DNA from 3 places in the Shewanella sp. NKUCC01_JLK genome. Region 2 is predicted to be linked to each of the others. Evidence: predicted binding sites of a transcription regulator. Region 2 holds the regulator's gene; each other region holds the start of a gene.
What was found. Region 2 encodes MetJ, which represses methionine synthesis genes. Its sites were predicted from a motif close to TAGACGTCTAGACGTCTA; they were not measured.

Region 1 (6,480 bases), on a different contig from region 2:
TGCTTGGTAATTTAGCCTTGAATTATAATCGTGATGCTTGGCTTGCTAGTTTGCGTATCGATAATGTATTCGATAAAGATTATGTCAGTGCAGGTTATTACGGTGGCGATTGGGGGGATAGTTACTATTCTGGTCGAGGCCGTGATATTCGTTTCACTGTGGGCTACCGCTTCTAATTATTAATGAGCTATCTAATAACAAAGCCAGACTGAGTCTGGCTTTTTATTTTTTACGCTGAGTTCAAAGAATAAATCTTAAAATAGGTATAGTCTTGAATATCGTTTTAGTAGAGTGGTTTAATTGTCGTTATCTATAGTGTTAGCGGGCAGTCATCACTAAATAGGAGTAATTTATATTTTACTCTGCTGTTTATGGCTGAAATTCTTAGTATTTTAGGTATGATGTGAGCTGTAACCGAATCATCTTATTGTTAATAAACAGGTGTAAAGTGTCTTATGACTGATCTTGAGCAACAGGTTTTTACTCAAGTTAGAGCTATCATAGCGAACGAAGAGCAAGTGATTGGCCGCCGAGGAATTCTAATTCCACTCAAAAAAGCGATCCTTGCTGAAGGCGACATTCGTAATGTGATTGACATTATCTCGAGCGATCCCGCATTGGCAGCGCACATGCTTATGCGCAGTAATTCCGCACAGGCTGCTGTAGTGGAAAATCACAAAACTCGTTCGTTGAAAGAAGCTTTGATCCGCTTAGGTCAAGTTAATATCTATCGCTACGCTTTTACGTTCTATTTAAAAGAACGCCTCGATGAACTGCCACAGCCCTATAAAAAGTTGGTCCAAGGTTATTGGAAGCTGACTGAAGATATTGCAACGGATGCGGTAGATAGCTTAGCGGATATGGAAGGTGTGGAGGTTGATGCTGACGAAGTACAAACCTTAGCTCTGTTCAGTGTGTTCGGCCAAATTATCGCACTGACCGCATTTGCCTATTTAAATGCTAATGCCGAACAGTCATTTCCTTTAAGTGTGATTAAGTCATTGATTGATAATCAACAACAGACCTTAACCATCGAAGCGTTCGAGGCGTTAGATCTCGATCAGGATCTGCGTCAAGAATTTATGATCGCCCATAATTTGCGTCAGACCCGTAATCCTAATTCATCAGGGTTGATACTGCGCCGTGTCTTGTCTATGCGTGGATTGTTGATGAATCCGCTGTAATTTGTCGATGCTATGAAATAGTCATTTGACTCAATAAACAAGCCTGCATTCGCAGGCTTTTTTATTCAATGTCACCCGCATTAATTCGTCTTCTGCTGGCGGGATAAACCTTCCCTCGCCACCAGTTGTAACCAATTTTGGATCAATGCAGAGTTAGCACTGTGGCGGCGATAGGCACCAAATAGCGGTCGTTTCAGGCCTTCTTGGCCGAGTTTTACCGTAGCGAGACTCAGTCCATGTCCTTCATTAATCGACCAGCTTGGCAGTGCGGCTATGCCGTCTTTACAGGCGATGCGTTGCAATAACATCATGGTTAAATCACAGGTTTTTTGCTCGCCCGCCTCTATGCCCGCAGGCTCTAAAAAGTGGCGATAAATATCTAAACGTGTCAACGGCACTGGATAACTGATAATAGGCAAGTGTGCTAATTGCTTAGGGGTGACATAGGCTTCTTTCGCTAAAGGATGATCCTTAGCAACCACTAACCTCACTTCAAAATCAAACAAATGCTGGTAGGCGAGTGAATGCCCAGGCACAGGATCTGAGGTTAATACAATATCCAGTTCACCCATTTCTAAGGCATTGAGCGAGTCGAACAGATGACGGCTCGACAAGTCTAACTCGGCTGCCGGATGATCTTGCCTAAATTGCTCCATTACAGGCATTAACCAGCGAAAACAGCTATGGCACTCAATGCCGACACGCAACTGATTGGTTTCGGTTTCCAGCCCATTCTTCAAATCTGTCTCGGTTTCTAACACTTTAGGCAAAATTTCTTCGGCCAGATGCAGCAGGCGTGCACCTTCTTGGGTGAATGACAGTGGCTTACTCTTACGCACAAAAATGGGCGAGTTAATCCTTTGCTCCAACTCCTTAATCTGGTGGGAGAGGGCGGATTGAGTGACAAAACGTTTTTTGGCTGCGCCCGCCAAACTGCCGCTTTCTTTCAGGGCCATTAAGGTTCGCAGGTGTCTTAGTTCGATCATGTTCACTCCAAGTGAATTTCGCTCATGTTGTGCTTGAAATCAATTCGGTTGCTGGCATAGAGACTAACACAATAAACTTCTAGACGTCCAGACGCCCATTGTTATTTATCAAGGCTGAAGTGCTGAAAAGTGCCAAGAGAAAACAATCTGGTGGGTGCAAGTGCCGAATGTGGCTTATCTCAAATAAAGGAAGATAGAGTATGCAATTAAATAGTCTTGGGTTTCCCCGTATTGGGCGTCGTCGTGAATTGAAATTTGCCTTAGAAAAATACTGGCGTGGTGAGAGCACTCAGGTGGAATTACGTGAAGTGGCGAGTGAACTTCGCCGCACCCATTGGCAGTGGCAAGCTGCTGCGGGCATTGAGCAAGTTCCCGTAGGTGATTTTGCCTTTTATGATCAAGTGCTGACCTTAAGCGCGACTTTAAATGCCATTCCTGAGCGTCATCGTGGTGAAGGGACAATCGATCTCGATACTTTATTCCGTGTTGCCCGCGGCAGAGCGCCAACGGGACAAGATGCGCCAGCCTCTGAAATGACCAAGTATTTCAATACTAACTATCACTATCTGGTACCTGAGCTCAGCCAAAACCAAGTGTTTTCGATTGCCTATGAGCAATTTTTCGATGAAGTCAGTGAAGCGCAGTCCTTAGGCTATAAAGTAAAACCTGTGCTACTCGGCCCTGTTAGCTACTTGTTCCTTGCTAAAACCGTGGGCCAAGAGTTTGATAAGTTAAGCTTATTACCCAATTTATTAGCTGCTTATGCTGACATTTTGGCGCGTTTTGCTGCTCAGGGAGTGCATTGGGTACAGCTCGATGAGCCCATTCTCGCATTGGAATTGGATGGCGAATGGCAAACGGCGATCATTGAGGCGTATCAAGCACTCAGCACTGCGAAGGTGAAGATCCTTCTTACCAGTTATTACGGCGGTATCGCACACCATCAAGTGCTGGTATCGGCCTTGCCGGTCGCGGGGTTGCATGTCGATTTAGTCACAGCGCCGGATCAATTGGCAGTCTTTGCCAATGCGCTTGGTCAAGATCAAATTTTGTCGGCGGGTGTGGTCAATGGCCGCAACGTGTGGGCGGCAGAGGCGGATTTAATTGCCGAACGCATAGGCGCGGTTGCCCGTGATCTCGGAGATCGCTTGTGGATCGGTACTTCTTGCTCACTCCTGCACAGCCCTGTGGATTTAGAGGTGGAAGCCACGCTTGAGCCTGCGCTGCGTCAACAACTCGCGTTTGCGAAGCAAAAATTACTCGAACTGGCCAATGTGCGCCAATTGCTACTGGCACCTGAATCGGCCGCGGCAAAAGAGATTGTGCAAACCTGTTTGGCGCGCCGTGAGGCGAAAGCGCAGGCCGCCGACAGTCAAGTGATTGCCCGCGTTGCCGCGTTGACATCTGCCGATTATGAGCGCGTCAGTGATTTCAGCGTACGCCAAGCAGTGCAGCAGCAGAAATACCGTTTACCTCTGTTGCCGACCACCACCATTGGCTCCTTCCCACAAACACCAGCAATCCGTGGACTACGCAGTCGTTGGCGCAAGGGCGATCTGAGTGATGCACAATATACAGAGCAATTGCAGCAAGTCACCCGCGATACAATCGACCGCCAGCTTAAACTCGGTATCGATGTACTGGTTCATGGTGAGGCCGAGCGCAACGATATGGTGGAATACTTTGGTGAGCAGCTTGCGGGTGTTGGCTTTACCAAAAATGGTTGGGTGCAAAGTTATGGTTCACGCTGTGTTAAGCCGCCGTTGATCTATGGTGATGTTAGCCGTCCAAAGGCGATGACGGTTGATTGGGCCGAGTTTGCCCAAAGTCTCACCGACAAGCCTGTAAAAGGCATGCTGACTGGCCCGGTGACGATTCTGCATTGGTCATTCGCCCGTGAAGATATCGGCCGCGATGTGATTGCGACTCAGCTGGCGCTGGCGATCCGTGATGAAGTGGTGGATTTACAAAATGCCGGTATTGGCATTATACAAATCGATGAGCCCGCCTTCCGTGAAGGTCTGCCATTGAAACAAAGTGAATGGCAAGCCTACTTAGATTGGGCGGTGAATGCCTTTAAACTCAGCGCTGCTGGCGTGACTGATGAGACTCAAATCCACACCCACATGTGTTACAGCGAGTTTAATGACACCATTGCCGCGATTGCCGCCATGGATGCCGATGTGATTACTATCGAGACTTCGCGTTCACGGATGGAGTTACTCAACGCCTTTGAAGATTTTGAATATCCAAATGAAATTGGCCCCGGTGTGTATGACATTCATTCGCCAAACACTCCAAGTGTGGAGGCCATGGTGCACTTAATCGAGAAAGCGGCGCAAAAAGTGCCCGTACGTCAGCTATGGGTTAATCCAGATTGCGGCCTAAAAACCCGTACTTGGGATGAAGTTGAACCCGCACTGAAAAACATGGTCGATGCCACGCGAGAACTACGTCGCCGCCTTGGTTAATATTATGCTTGAGTGAAATATTTTTTTACTGAGCTTATTGAATTAGTAACAGCGGATGCTTATGCATCCGTTGTTTATTGCTTGCCGATTGACTTAAGCATCTCGCGGTAAGCCTTTTTCGATAATGCGCACCATGCGCTCGGTTTTGCGGCGGGCTTTTTGTTGTTCAGTTGCTGCGCTTTCAGCAAGGCGCGATTGCTGGGCATTAAGCGCCCATTCAATATGCTCACGCACTATCTCATCGATATCTTCGCTGTGATTGCGGGCGTTAAGTGCGGCAATAATGCTTGGGCTCGCGGGAGCGTTACCCAGTGCTACTGCAATATTACGTAGCCAACGTTTATGTCCAATGCGACGAATGGCGCTGCCTTCAGTTTGTTTAAGAAACTCGGCCTCGCTCCAAGCAAAAAGGCTGAGAAGGTCAGGTTGCTTTAACTGCGGACGAATATGAAAGTCAGTTTCTTCAGTCAGCGGCGCTTGGCGATTGATGGGACACGCGAGTTGGCAATCATCGCAGCCATAGATGCGATTGCCCATGAGTGGCCTAAATTCTTCGGGAATAGCGCCCTGCAGTTCAATGGTGAGATAGGAAATACAGCGTCTGCCATCGACCACATAAGGTTCTACGATTGCACCCGTTGGGCAGGAGGTAATGCAGGCGACACAAGTGTTACAGCCTTCTTGAATGGGAATATCCACAGGTAGAGGCAAATTGATCAGTAGCTCACCTAAAAAGAACCAACTGCCAGCCTCATGGTTGAGTATGAGTGAGTGTTTACCTGTCCAGCCTATACCGGCTTTTTCTGCTAAGGGGCGCTCAAGTACAGGGGCTGAGTCAACAAAGGGGCGAAAGTCAGCGGCATCGAAACCGAGAGCAACTAACTCTGCACTGATTTGATCTCCGAGCTTTTTAAGTCGAGCGCGGATCAACTTGTGATAGTCGCGACCTCCGGCATAACGGGAAATATAACCTAAGTTGGGATCGGTGAGATTCGTTGCAAAGCCAGCTTCGGGTGGCAAATAGTCCATCCGTACGGAGATCACCCGCACTGTGCCCGGATGCAGTTCTTGCGGGCGAGCGCGCATCATGCCATGGGTAGCCATATAGGCCATTTCGCCATGAAAACCTTTGTCTAGCCATGCTTGGAGTTTGGCTTCTTCAGCGGTTAAATCCGTATCGCAAATGCCAACCTGCGCAAATCCGAGTGCTTTTCCCCACGTTTTAATTTGCAGAGCGAGCCGCGACAGCATGCTGGCATAGGATTGGCTTGGGGTTTGATTGACTAAAGTTGACATGAATTGATTGCAGCGAGGCTCTTGGCTAGGTGGCAATATGATAGCAGTTTTCACTTATTGAGGACGAGTTTACTCAGAAGGGGGCGTGAGGCGATATTTTCTTTGGGGTATTTGTTTATTTGCTGTTGGGATTGAGTCTATGATTAGGTCTACTGTTTATCGTTTGGTATTCGTATGCTGAGTGCGATTCCCCTTAGGGCGTGTTTTCTTGCGATGAGCTTATTAGGCCTGATGCCTAATCTTGTTTTTGCGGCGCCTGACAAGTTGAAATTGGTGACCGAAGCTTGGCCTCCCATGAGTTACGAGCAAAATGGTGTGCCGCAAGGTTTTGCGGTGGACTTAGTCAATACCTTGCAATCAAGACTGGGTCAGAGTGAAAAAATCGATGTGTTACCTTGGGCTCGGGCGTATTCGATTGCTAATACCTCTGCGAACGTTTTACTTTTTGCTACGTCAATTAATGATGAACGAGCTGAGCAGTTTGATTTTATCGGTCCTATTGCGACCAGCAAAATTGCATTGTACGCAAGGGCGGCAGATCCT
Region 2 (6,480 bases):
ATTAAGCGCTGTTCCTTACCAGTTACACGGCTGGGTGATGTCACGCACTAACCCAATGCAAACCATGACAGACAGGGCGCGCGTTGTTGAAGCGATGAAAAAGCTCGACTTTATCGCCGTGTGTGATGTGTATATCAGCGAAACCGCCGCCTATGCGGACGTGATTTTACCTGAGTCGACTTATCTTGAACGTGATGAAGAAATTGCTGATAAGTCAGGTAAAAATCCGGCCTATTATGTGCGCCAACGGGTCGTTGAAACCTTAGGTGATACTAAGCCTTCTTGGCAGATCTTTAAGGATGTGGGTGTGGCTATGGGCCTTGGCGAGTTCTATCCATGGGAAAACATGGAAACCCTGCAAATGCTGCAGGTGAACCGCGACACTGACCTGCTGCGCCGGATCAAAGACGAAGGTTTTGTGAGCTTCGGTAAGCCAATTATGTTGTGCGAGCCTAAGATGGTTGCCGAGTTTATTAAGGCATACCCCAATGCGCGACCTGCCGATGAAGACGGCACTTACGCCAGCGCACTGACCTTTAAAACTCCGAGTGGCAAAATTGAACTCACTTCCGCGAAAGTCGAAGCCATGGCACCGGGCCGTGGGGTGATCAAGTTCCGCGAAGTGAATCTTAAAAAAGCAGATGAGCTGTACTTTATCCAAGGCAAAGTGGCGGTGCACACCAATGGTGCAACCCACAATGTGCCTATGCTCGCTAACCTGATGTCGGATAACGCTGTGTGGGTTCACCCTGTTACTGCGGGCAAATTAGGGATCAGCAATGGCGACCCAATCCGCCTCACCAGCAGTGTAGGCACAGAAGAAGGCCATGCCTTAGTCACGCCGGGCATTCGCCAAGATACTGTGTTTGCTTACATGGGCTTTGGTTCTAAAAACAAAGAGTTGGTCAGAGCAACGGGCAAAGGTATCCACTGCGGTAACTTACTACCGCACGTTACTGCTCCTGTGTGTGGCATGACAGTGCACACCACGGGCGTCACGCTGGCAAAGCGCTAATCGGAGGCTTAAATGAATAAACGATATGTAATGGTGCACGACGAGAATAAGTGCATCGGCTGCCAAGCTTGTAACGTGGCGTGTCGCAGTGAAAATGGCGTACCCGAAGGCGTAACTCGTCTGCAAGTGCGTGTGGAAGGCCCCTTTGGTGAGATGCCCAATCTGCATTTCAAATATCACAGGGTATCTTGCCAGCAATGTGAAGATGCACCCTGCGTTAAAGTGTGCCCAACAGGCGCGGCCTATGTGGGTGAAGATGGCATTATCTCTATCCATACCGAGAAGTGTGTCGGTTGTATGTACTGTGTGGCAGCGTGCCCTTATAAAGTGCGCTTTATGAACCCAGAAACCAAGGCGGCGGACAAGTGTAACTTCTGTAAGGATACGCGTTTAGCACGGGGCGAAGAGCCAGCGTGTGTGACTGTGTGTCCAACCGATGCCTTAGTGTTTGGTGATGCTAATGATCCGCAGAGTGAAGTGGCCATCATGCTCAACACTAAAATCACTTACCAAGATAAAACCCATTTGGGCACTAAACCTAGGGTATATCGCGTTCCTACCAAAAGAGGGGGGATTTGATTATGAACAATACTTGGGGCGACATGGCGCAATATGATCCTGTCACTTGGCACTGGGTCATCGCCGTTTACCTGTTTATGGCGGGGTTATCCGCGGGCAGTTTACTGATTGGCATTGGTTTGCGCTGGGCGAATAAGGAACTCAGCGCGGGAGCCGAAAGCAGCATTCTTAAGGCGGCAGCCATTATTGGGCCTGTAGCAATTAGCTTAGGTCTAGCTTGCTTAGTGTTTGACTTAACCAAACCATTCCACTTCTGGTTGATCTTAATTCACTATAACTTCCAGTCTGTGATGGCAATCGGGGTGCTGGCGCTGCTGGCGTATTCTCCCTTAGCTTTTGCGTACGCCATTATTGTGCTGCGGGATGACTTACCAAAATGGGGTTTGGGTTTCCTAACACCTATCGCTAAGTTACTTATGCCATTTCGAAAGCTGATTGAAGTATTGTTGTTTGTCCTGGCCATTGGCGTAGGGGCTTACACTGGCTTCTTGATTTCGGCGATGAATGCCTATCCTATGCTCAACACTGCGGTACTGCCTGCGCTGTTTTTAGTGTCGGGTTTATCGGCGGGCGCTGCGGCCAATGCGGTACTGGCGTTGCTGATGTTTAAGACTGACAGCCACGACAAAACTTTAGTGAAGATGCACGGTTTAGAATTGCCTGTGATGGCGATTGAAATCTTGTTCCTGTTCATGTTGTTCTGCGCCTTGTACTTCAAGGGCGGCGCGGCGGCTGCGGCCTTAGCATCGTTAACTTCTGGGCTATGGGCAAGCGTGTTCTGGATAGGTGTTGTCGGTATAGGTTTTGGTATTCCCTTGCTGTTTATGCTGCTACCCGCCGCGACTCGCCATACTAAGGGCGCGATGATCATGGTAGCTTGTGCGAGCTTAACGGGCGTACTCGCCTTAAGACACTTTATTGTGTACGCAGGGCAAAGCTATTTAAGCTGAGCGTAATCTAGCTTTACATATTGATAGATAAAGAAAAAGCACTGGCAATGTCAGTGCTTTTTTATTGTTTGAATCTTGAGAAGGTTTGCCAGTACAAGCAGGACGCTTATTGGGGTAATAACTCGATAACCGACTTCACCGTTAGTACTAAGGCGCTGATACTGCACAGGACTAACGTCGCCATCTTTGTCTTCTCTTTATCGACACGGCCCACTAATCGTCCTGCGACTAAGTAACCTAAAATCACTGAGGGGAGCAGCATCAACGACAGCCACAGATGTTTTAATTCTAATAAGCCAGTGATTGCTAAAATGATCAGTGCAATCATGGAGCTAAAAATGAAGAAGGCCGAAAGCGCTGCGCGAAACTGCGAGGCATCTTTGCCTGCCAACAAAATCGCCATCGGCGGGCCACCAATCGCGGCGATATTGCCGAAGATCCCTGAAACCACACCCGCACCGAAGAGGGTTTTCTTATTCACTGGCAGGCTGAATTTATTCAGGCTGAGGATCACTGCGACAGTCACGATGGCGGCGATGGATAAACCCAGTATGGGTTGAGGCGCAAACAGCAACAGACTCGCGCCGATAAAACCGCCGGGCACGCGACCTATGAGCGCATATTGCAAGCCATTGAATTCTAAGTGACCGCGTTCACGCACTAAGGTCAGCATGGCGATGGAGAAACCCATAGCAATAACAGGCGCAGGTACAAGTTGTGGATCGACGATATACAGCAAAGGACTGGCGACAACCGCAAGCCCAAACCCAATCAGACTTTGGGTTAAGGCGCCCAGAAACACGACCAGCGAGGCTAAGGCGAGTGTCTGTGGATCTATCATAGAAAACATAGGATTTCCTATATCCCAAACCAACTCAAGATGGTGAAATTTAAAGTTTGAAGTCGCTTGGGTATAAACAAAAAGGGATCGTTAACGATCCCTATTGATGAGCACTGTGATATGACTTTGAAAGCGACGAGTCGCTATTCCATGTCTTCCCACTCGATTCCCATTTGATCCATCAACAACTTGGCTTCGGCGGGAATGCTGTCTGGGTTGTCTTTTGACAGATCTTCATCGTTGGGCAATGGCTGGCCAGTGTAGGCGTGCAAAAATGCCTCACACAACAGCTCGCTGTTGGTGGCGTGACGCAAATTATTGACCTGACGACGAGTACGTTCGTCCGTGAGGACCTTAAGCACTTTGAGCGGAATAGACACAGTAATTTTTTTTACTTGTTCATTCTTCTTGCCATGTTCAGCATAGGGGCTGATGTATTCCCCATTCCATTCAGTCATTGACTCACCTGTTATAACGCTAAATTCGGGGCAGATTTTAAACCCTTACAAAGAACAGTCAAATTATTGCTACTATTTCTTTGTGATTGCAAACAGATTTCTTTATGTTCAGACGTCTAAACGTCTTCACGCCTATTGACGATGGCGTTGGGCTTAGGTACATTTAGACGTCCAGACATCTCTATCAGTCTACCGAATTTAGGAGTCCCCATGGCAGAGCGTCAATTAGCCACACTGGCAGTGCGTCAGGGTATCGAAAGCGATACTCAATATGGCGCAGTTGTGCCACCGATTTATTTGTCGACTAATTACGCCTTCGATGGTCATAAAAATCCCCGCGAATTCGATTACAGTCGTTCAGGCAACCCAACGCGCTGCATTTTAGGTGAAGCATTAGCCCAATTAGAAAAGGGCGCCACTGGTATAGTGACATGCACTGGCATGGCGGCCATCACCTTAGTGACGACTTTGCTCGGCCCCGATGACCTATTAGTTGTGCCCCACGATTGTTACGGCGGTTCCTACCGTTTATTTACCAACTTGGCGAAGAAAGGCCAGTTTAAGCTCATTGTGGTCGACCAAACCGACAGCCAAGCGTTAGCCGCCGCCATTGCGCAGAATCCTAAGATGGTGTGGCTCGAAACCCCATCGAACCCGTTATTGCGTGTGGTAGATATCGAAGCCATTGCTAAGGCGAGCCATGAGGTCGGCGCGCTGGTGGTGGTCGATAACACCTTTTTATCGCCGATATTGCAACAACCCCTATTGTTAGGCGCGGATATCGTTATCCACTCCACCACTAAATATATCAATGGTCACAGCGATGTGGTCGGCGGCGCTGTGGTCGCCAAAGACGCGCAAATCGGCGAAAGCTTACATTGGTGGTCGAACACTCTAGGCTTAACGGGGTCAGCCTTTGACAGTTATCTGACCCTGCGCGGCCTACGTACCTTAGCGGTGCGTATTCGCGAGCATCAAGCCAATGCCCAGCGTATTATTGAGGTATTAACGCAAAGCCCTGTGGTGAGCAAAGTCTATTACCCAGGGCTTGCGGATCATCCAGGTCACGCCATTGCGGCCAAGCAACAACAGGGCTTTGGCGCTATGCTGAGCTTTGAGCTCAAAGGCGGCGAGGCCGAAGTGGTGGCCTTTTTAGGTGCACTCAGCTTATTTAGCGTGGCGGAAAGTTTAGGTGGTGTTGAAAGTTTAGTGGCCGTGCCCGCAACTATGACCCACAGAGCCATGGAGCCGCAAGCGCGCTTCGAGGCTGGTATTAAGGACACCCTATTGCGTCTATCGGTGGGTATTGAAGATGCCGCCGATTTAGTTGCAGATATTCAAGCAGGATTAGCCGCCGTTGCGGCTTGTCAGTAGAGGAATAATAGATGGCACGTTGTCACTTACATAAATTTGGTGGCTCCAGTTTAGCGGATGCCGATTGTTATCGCCGAGTCGCCCATATCCTATTAACCCACGGTCATAGTGATGATCTCGTGGTGGTCTCTGCGGCGGGTAAAAGCACGAATTTCCTGTATAAATTATTAGCGCTGCGTGATGCGGGTCAGCTATGGCAAGAAGAATTACAAGTGCTGATCAGCTACCAACAGGGGTTGATTGAGCAGTTGTTGTCGAATGAACAAGCCCGCGATCTGCGTGAGCGTTTGGCCACTGATAAAGCGCAACTCATCAGCTTGTTGTCCTTAGATGAGCGCAACGAATACCAAATCAACCATGTGGTGAGCTTTGGCGAACGTTGGTCGGCACGTTTAATGGCGGCGCTACTGCGCGAATCTGGCGTGGCAGCAAGCCATGTGGATGCCTGTTCAATTTTAGTGGCCGATGAAGCCGCTGTGCCACAAATTCGGGTACAGGAATCCCGCGCTAAAGTACAAGCCCTATTAGCTGCGCATCCCAATGAACGCTTAGTGATCACAGGATTTATCTGCGCTAACGAGCGTGGCGATACCTTGTTACTTGGTCGTAATGGTTCAGATTTTAGCGCCAGCCTGATTGCGAGTCTCGCTGATATCGAGCGCGTGACCATTTGGACCGATGTGGAAGGGGTGTTCAACGCCGATCCTAATAAAATCAACGATGCCAAGTTACTGAAAAGCATGTCACTTGCCGAAGCCGATCGCCTAGCGCGTTTAGGCTCGCCTGTATTACATTCGCGCACTCTGCAGCCTTTGTTTAATACCGAAGTGAGTTTAGCGGTACGCTCAAGTTATGCATCCCACACCGACTTTACCTTAATCGCACCCCACAGTTCGTCGGCGAGCGCGCCTGTGGTGACTAACCTCAATGCTGTTGTCCTGTTCGGCTTTAAACTCACAGGGGAGTTAACTCGTTTATTAGATTTATTGATTGCCGCGGGTTTAACGCCATTGGCCCATTGGACCTCTGCCCATCAAAGGGTTGAACTTGCCTATACCGCTGAGAATCAAAAACAAGTTCAAAGATTACTCGATGCCGAGGCAGAAGCATTAGGGATCAGCGAGCAGCAGATCAACACAGATTTTGGTTTAGTCGCATTAGTAAGTGCCGACGCCGAACATTATCGCCGCAGCTTCGCGCGTTTACTGAGCCGTGATGCTAAACCTTTGTTCAGTGGCGATTTAAGTTTAGTGACGTTAGTGC
Region 3 (6,480 bases), on a different contig from region 2:
CTCCACTTTGTAATCTACATTAAATAACCACAACGCATCCCGCGTCTATGACGAACATGTCCAATTGTGCATTTCCAATCGCGGGTGGGATATCAACAGAAATACTGATTATCCCGCCAGCCTGCACTTACGACATGACTCTAGGATGACGACTTAACTCTGGGTTTACATCCTGACTAGGTGCCTACGGCATGACCTTGTATTTACGGCATGACTCTACGCTTACGCAAAATCAGCAAAAAGAACATGCTACCTATGGCGGCCGTGATAATGCCCACAGGCAACTCTTGATTACCCAATAGACAGCGCGCTAATACATCAATCCACACCATAAATAATCCGCCCACCAGCGCCGTTAATAAAATCGGCTGACGACCGGGAAACAGCATGCGCACTGTGTGGGGGATCATTAACCCGACAAAACCGATACCGCCACAGGTAGCCACCAAAATAGCGGTAATCAAGGAGCAGAGCAGCAACATATTGAGCCGCAGCTTAGGCACATTCACCCCTAAGGTATGCGCCGTTTCATCCCCCGCCTGCAACGCCATGATCTGCCGTTTCATGCCTAAAATAATGAATAAACTCGCGCCAATCACCAGTGTCGGCAGTACTAACAAGGACCAACTGGCCTTAGCGAAACTGCCTAAACTCCAAAACAGCACAGAGGCTGTCGCCTGCGGACTGGCGAAATACAGCAGCAGACTCGTTAATGCGCCGAACATAAAGGAGGTCGCCACACCAGAGAGCAGCATGCGCTCCACTTGACTATTGAGCCCTAAGCCTGACAAAGCAAGCACTATCAACACCGACAAACTCGCGCCAATAAAAGCGCCCAAGGGCAAGCTAAACCAAAGTAATCCAGACAAGGCACCCGAACCGCTAAAAAGCCCAGAATGTGCCGCCATGCCCGCATTATCAAAAAATCCAGAGCCAGTGAATAAGGTCAACATCACCACAGCGCCAAAGGACGCGCCAGAGCTAATGCCAAACAAATAGGGATCGGCGAGCGGATTGCGAGTCACGGTTTGCAACACACTGCCCGCCAGTGACAAACCCGCACCCGCCACAAAGGCAAGTAAAATGCGCGGTAGCCTGAGCTCCATCACAATGCGTTCGGTCATGCCATTGGCTTGAGTGAGGTTCGTCGCCTTATTGATAAATACTTGAATAACATCCGTAAAACTGATGTTCGCCGCACCAAAACTCGTCGCGGCAATAGGCGTTATCAAAGTGATGATACCTAATACGAGCAGCATCAGTTGTTGTCTCGTCAACGGTGTCACGATACGCCCCAAATATGAGATGAAATATTGTTTACTCCCCTGAGTCATCCACCCTCGCCTCGCTCATTCAGGCCATGATCTACATGGTGGTAACCATAAAAATAGCTGATTAAGGGCTTTTTATGTTGTGGATGGGGCGATACCTGAGCACACACGCCAAACACATCACCAATTCGCGCCTCGGTTAATACTTCGGTTGGCGTCCCCATAGCGCTGACTTCCCCGTTATGGATCAACAGCAAACTGTCGCACAGGGCACTGGCTAAATTAAGATCATGAATAGAGGCAATCACGCTGATGCCAAGGCTACGCACCAATTCGAGGATTTGAATTTGATAGCGCACATCGAGGTGGTTCGTTGGCTCATCGAGGATTAAAAGCTGCGGCTGCTGCACTATGGCGCGGGCAATCAAGGCGCGTTGCTTTTCACCGCCAGATAAGTGCTCATATTGTTGGTGCATCTTATGGCTCAAGCCAACTTTCTCTAAAGCCTTAGCAATACGCTCAGTATCACAGCTCGAATTGGTATCAAACATGCCCTTGTGGGGCGTTAAGCCCATGCTGACCAATTGCTCTGTGGTGAGGTCAAAATAGTGCGGTGTATCCTGCTGCACTACGGCAACGCGACAGGCAAACGCCTTGGGCGACAAACGCTCAATATCTTGATCAAAAAGGGTAATTTTGCCCTGAGTCGGGCGAACAAACCGATACAAACATCGCAACAAGCTAGACTTGCCCGCACCGTTAGGGCCAATCAACCCCAGCATCTGCCCCGTTGTCAGCGTAAAGTTAATATTGGAAAGAATGGTTTTGCCATCGATACACCAGCTCAACTGGCTCACATTGAGCGCGACTGACGGGCTCAATGATGGGTTAGTGTCATTCACGGGGCTATTAGTTTGGATTGCGGAAAGTTTCACCTAAGCGGCGCTCCTATCGAGTCCAAACCTGTATAAAAAAAGGTTGTGCATATTGTCATCTGCTCCCTCGAGTCACCCGCTCGAGAACTAAGGCTGCACGCAGCGATAACAGAAATAGGCAGGTCTCCTGACTCGTAGAAAAGAAGGAGCTAGGCTCTAGAATCTAGATTCTAGGTGCTTCTTTAAACTACTCACAGTTGCGGGCACAGTTCGGGCTGACTGACGAGCAGCTCCCCGATTCCCTATTATGTTTGGGTTGATATGCTCTTTGTTAACAACGCCACTGTGAATAAAAACAACGGAGCGATTCGAACAAAGAGAGTCTATTCCCAACACCTATTTCTGCGACGTTATCACTCATTGCGCATGTAATACGCTATCTCGTTCAAACGTCAGGGAAAAGCATTATCCTACATCTATCCCATTAGGCAATGCTGTTTAAATCAGAATATTTTCATGTCAGCTTATTCTCGCCAAACGATCACGCCTACATGATAGCGCCGAGATAGTGAAATAAGGCCTCAACACCTGCGCCCACTCGGCCAATCTAAACGCCAATAGCAGGCACCCTGTTCATCTTGCAGCACATTAATAGTCACCACGGCCGCCACGGGTAAATCGAGTTGACTATAAAACCCCACCGCCCGTTCAACCCCTAAGGCACGCGCCATTAAGTGACGGATCACACCGCCGTGGGTCACGACCCACACTTGAGTGGCTGGCATATTGTCACCGTTTTCATTAACGGCACTGTTTTCATTACCCATTTTATGTGAGTCAAGGGTCAATCGTTCAAACTCGGCGGCGAGTATCTGGTCAATCGTCCCATTCACCCGCGACTCGAAACTGGCCATAGTTTCCCCATTGGGCGGCGGTGTTTGCCAAGGGTTTTGCCAATAGGCCGCTAAGCGTTTGCCCTCTTGCTGATACAGCTCATCGAGTCGACAACCGTCCCAATCGCCAAAATCAATTTCCTGTAAACCCGACAAAAACTGCGCCTGTAATGGCCTTGACTCAGATATCAGTGCCGCCGTCGAATGCAGCTCGGCGGCAAAAGCGTGGGCAAAATCGGCGCAGCGGCGTGAAGTCGAGCTATAAATCGCGCTACACACGCTGGCCTGTGACTCAACTGCTGCCGACATTTGTTGCCAACCCTTTTTGCTTAAAGGCACATCCACACGACCCCGCAAAATAGCGCCGCCTTCACACTCACCGTGGCGTAACAATAACAATCGAACTTGTTTCATATATGCCTTTTTAGTTAGGGACTAGATGCTAGGAACTCAAGCCAAGGGCCTAAATTCTTGATTCTCGATTCTCGCTCCTAATGCCTTTGACTTTCATCTTGCCCTGACAATCATAAGTCGCGTATTATGGACGTCTATACGTTTAAATGTCCAAAACAAATTTTTAAGAACAAGTATTAAAAAATGTCGGCTGACGACAATAAAATGCACTTAGCATAACAATGGCCGATTTTTGGACTTAACTTAGCTGTATTTAAGGTAATTATTTATGACGATACCCTCTACCAAAGCCGGCCAGATATTGGCAGACATACGCAAACAGCTTGCAGAGCGCATTCTGATCTTAGACGGTGCCATGGGCACTATGATCCAAGGCTACAAGCTGGAAGAAGAGGACTATCGCGGCGAACGCTTTAAAGATTGGCACACTGACGTCAAAGGCAACAACGATTTATTGGTCTTGTCACAGCCTCACATCATCAAACAAATTCACACCGACTACTTAAACGCCGGTGCCGACATCATTGAAACCAACACCTTTAACGCCACCACCATCGCCATGGCCGACTACGACATGCAGTCGCTGTCCGCCGAAATTAACTTAGTCGGCGCGCGCCTCGCCCGTGAAGCCTGTGATGAAGCCTTTGCTGCCACAGGCATTCCACGCTACGTCGCCGGTGTGTTAGGACCCACTAACCGTACGTGTTCGATTAGCCCTGATGTGAACGACCCTGGTTATCGCAACGTCAGCTTCGATGAGTTAGTGACTGCTTACAAAGAATCCACTAAGGCGCTGATTGAGGGTGGCGCGGATATCATTATGGTCGAGACCATATTCGATACCTTAAACGCCAAAGCCGCGCTGTTTGCGATTGAATCGGTATTTGATGACTTATTCGGTCAGCATTCTAAAGACAGATTGCCGATCATGATTTCGGGCACCATTACCGATGCCTCTGGCCGCACACTGACTGGCCAAACGACTGAAGCCTTTTACAATTCCCTTCGCCATATCAAGCCGTTATCTATCGGTTTAAACTGTGCACTTGGGCCAAAAGAATTGCGCCCCTATGTAGAAGAATTATCCCGCATCAGCGAGTGCTATGTGTCGGCGCATCCGAATGCTGGCCTACCGAACGAGTTTGGCGGTTACGATGAAACCCCAGAGGACATGGCGAATGTGATCGAAGATTGGGCGCGCGAAGGCATGCTCAATATTATCGGTGGTTGTTGTGGTAGTACGCCTGAACATATCCGCGTGATCCGCGAAGCGGTGAGCCGTCACGATCCGCGTATTTTGCCGGACATTCCGGTAGCTTGCCGCTTGGCAGGTTTGGAACCACTGACTATCGATGCCAATACACTGTTCGTTAACGTGGGTGAGCGCACCAACGTTACAGGTTCGGCCAAGTTTTTAAAGCTGATCAAAGAAGGCAAGTTTGAGCAAGCGCTTGATGTGGCTCGCGAGCAGGTCGAAAGCGGCGCACAGATCATCGACATCAACATGGACGAAGGCATGCTCGATGGCGCCGAGATCATGCACAAGTTTTTAAACTTGATTGCCTCTGAGCCCGACATCAGCCGCGTACCTATTATGATCGACTCCTCTAAATGGGAAGTGATCGAAGCTGGCCTCAAATGTATTCAAGGCAAGGGCATAGTTAACTCTATTTCCCTCAAAGAAGGCGAAGCCAAGTTTATCGAGCAAGCCACCTTAGTGAAACGCTACGGCGCGGCGGCCATTATCATGGCATTCGACGAACAAGGTCAGGCCGATACTAAGGCACGTAAAATCGAAATCTGTACCCGCGCCTATCGGGTGCTGGTCGACAAGGTCGGCTTTCCGCCAGAAGACATCATCTTCGACCCGAATATTTTCGCCATCGCCACCGGTATCGATGAACACGACAACTATGCCGTCGATTTTATTGATGCCATTAAAGCGATTAAAGCCACCCTGCCCCACGCGATGATTTCGGGCGGCGTATCGAACGTGTCGTTCTCATTCCGCGGTAACAACCCAGTGCGCGAAGCGATCCACGCCGTTTTCCTGTACCACGCCATCAAAGTCGGCATGGACATGGGGATTGTCAACGCGGGCCAGTTAGCCATTTACGACGATATCGATCCTGAGCTTAAAGTACGGGTCGAAAACGTAGTGCTTAACTTGCCCTGCCCAATTGAAGGCTCAAGCAATACCGAGCAGTTACTTGAAATCGCGGAGAAATTCCGCGGTGATGGCGCGCAGGTCGGTAAAAAAGAAGATTTAGAATGGCGCATCTGGCCGGTGAGCCAACGCTTATCCCATGCGCTCGTCAAAGGCATTACCGAATTTATCGATGAAGATACCGAAGCCGCTCGCCAAGAAGCGAAACGTCCGCTGGATGTGATTGAAGGCGCCTTGATGGACGGCATGAACGTGGTCGGCGACTTGTTCGGCTCGGGCAAAATGTTCCTGCCGCAGGTGGTGAAATCGGCGCGGGTGATGAAAAAAGCTGTGGCTTACTTAAACCCCTATATCGAGCTAGAAAAGGTCGAAGGCCAATCTAACGGCAAGATTTTGATGGTGACAGTAAAAGGTGACGTGCACGATATCGGCAAGAATATCGTCGGTGTAGTGCTCGCCTGTAACGGTTTTGAGGTATTCGATTTAGGTGTGATGGTGTCGGTGGAGCGAATTCTCGACGCCGTGAAAGAACACAATATCGATATCATCGGCATGTCGGGCCTCATCACGCCGAGTCTGGACGAAATGGTGCACAACGTGAAAACCTTCCACCGCGAAGGCTTAACCATTCCGGCGATTATCGGCGGTGCGACTTGCTCGAAAATCCACACTGCGGTGAAGATTGCGCCCCATTATCCCCATGGCGCCATTTATATCGCCGATGCGTCCCGCGCCGTGCCTATGGTGAGTAAGCTCATCAACAACGAGACTCGCCAAGCGACCATAGACGAAACCTATGCCGAATACGACGACATGCGCACTAAGCGCCTATCCCAAGCAAAGCGCAAAGAGATAGTGTC

Region 1: a site for MetJ is predicted at 2,243-2,260, ahead of metE (5-methyltetrahydropteroyltriglutamate--homocysteine S-methyltransferase). Genes of this name have one in related genera too.
Region 3: a site for MetJ is predicted at 3,581-3,598, ahead of metH (methionine synthase). Genes of this name have one in related genera too.

Annotation. Positions count from the first base shown of each region.
Region 1 is NZ_JAHKRD010000002.1:209,589-216,068, reverse strand. Features, by position in the region: gene KO537_RS03215 (TonB-dependent receptor) at 1-176, shown strand, start outside; gene KO537_RS03210 (HDOD domain-containing protein) at 456-1,184, shown strand; gene KO537_RS03205 (LysR family transcriptional regulator) at 1,265-2,170, opposite strand; gene metE (5-methyltetrahydropteroyltriglutamate--homocysteine S-methyltransferase) at 2,371-4,641, shown strand; gene queG (tRNA epoxyqueuosine(34) reductase QueG) at 4,735-5,937, opposite strand; gene KO537_RS03190 (transporter substrate-binding domain-containing protein) at 6,112-6,480, shown strand, end outside.
Region 2 is NZ_JAHKRD010000009.1:139,883-146,362, forward strand. Features, by position in the region: gene phsA (thiosulfate reductase PhsA) at 1-1,015, shown strand, start outside; gene KO537_RS11495 (4Fe-4S dicluster domain-containing protein) at 1,028-1,594, shown strand; gene nrfD (NrfD/PsrC family molybdoenzyme membrane anchor subunit) at 1,597-2,544, shown strand; gene KO537_RS11505 (sulfite exporter TauE/SafE family protein) at 2,651-3,394, opposite strand; gene metJ (met regulon transcriptional regulator MetJ) at 3,529-3,843, opposite strand; gene metB (cystathionine gamma-synthase) at 4,054-5,217, shown strand; gene KO537_RS11520 (bifunctional aspartate kinase/homoserine dehydrogenase II) at 5,229-6,480, shown strand, end outside.
Region 3 is NZ_JAHKRD010000002.1:57,286-63,765, forward strand. Features, by position in the region: gene KO537_RS02590 (iron ABC transporter permease) at 204-1,334, opposite strand; gene KO537_RS02595 (ABC transporter ATP-binding protein) at 1,331-2,206, opposite strand; cobalamin riboswitch at 2,306-2,506, opposite strand; gene KO537_RS02600 (histidine phosphatase family protein) at 2,728-3,453, opposite strand; gene metH (methionine synthase) at 3,722-6,480, shown strand, end outside.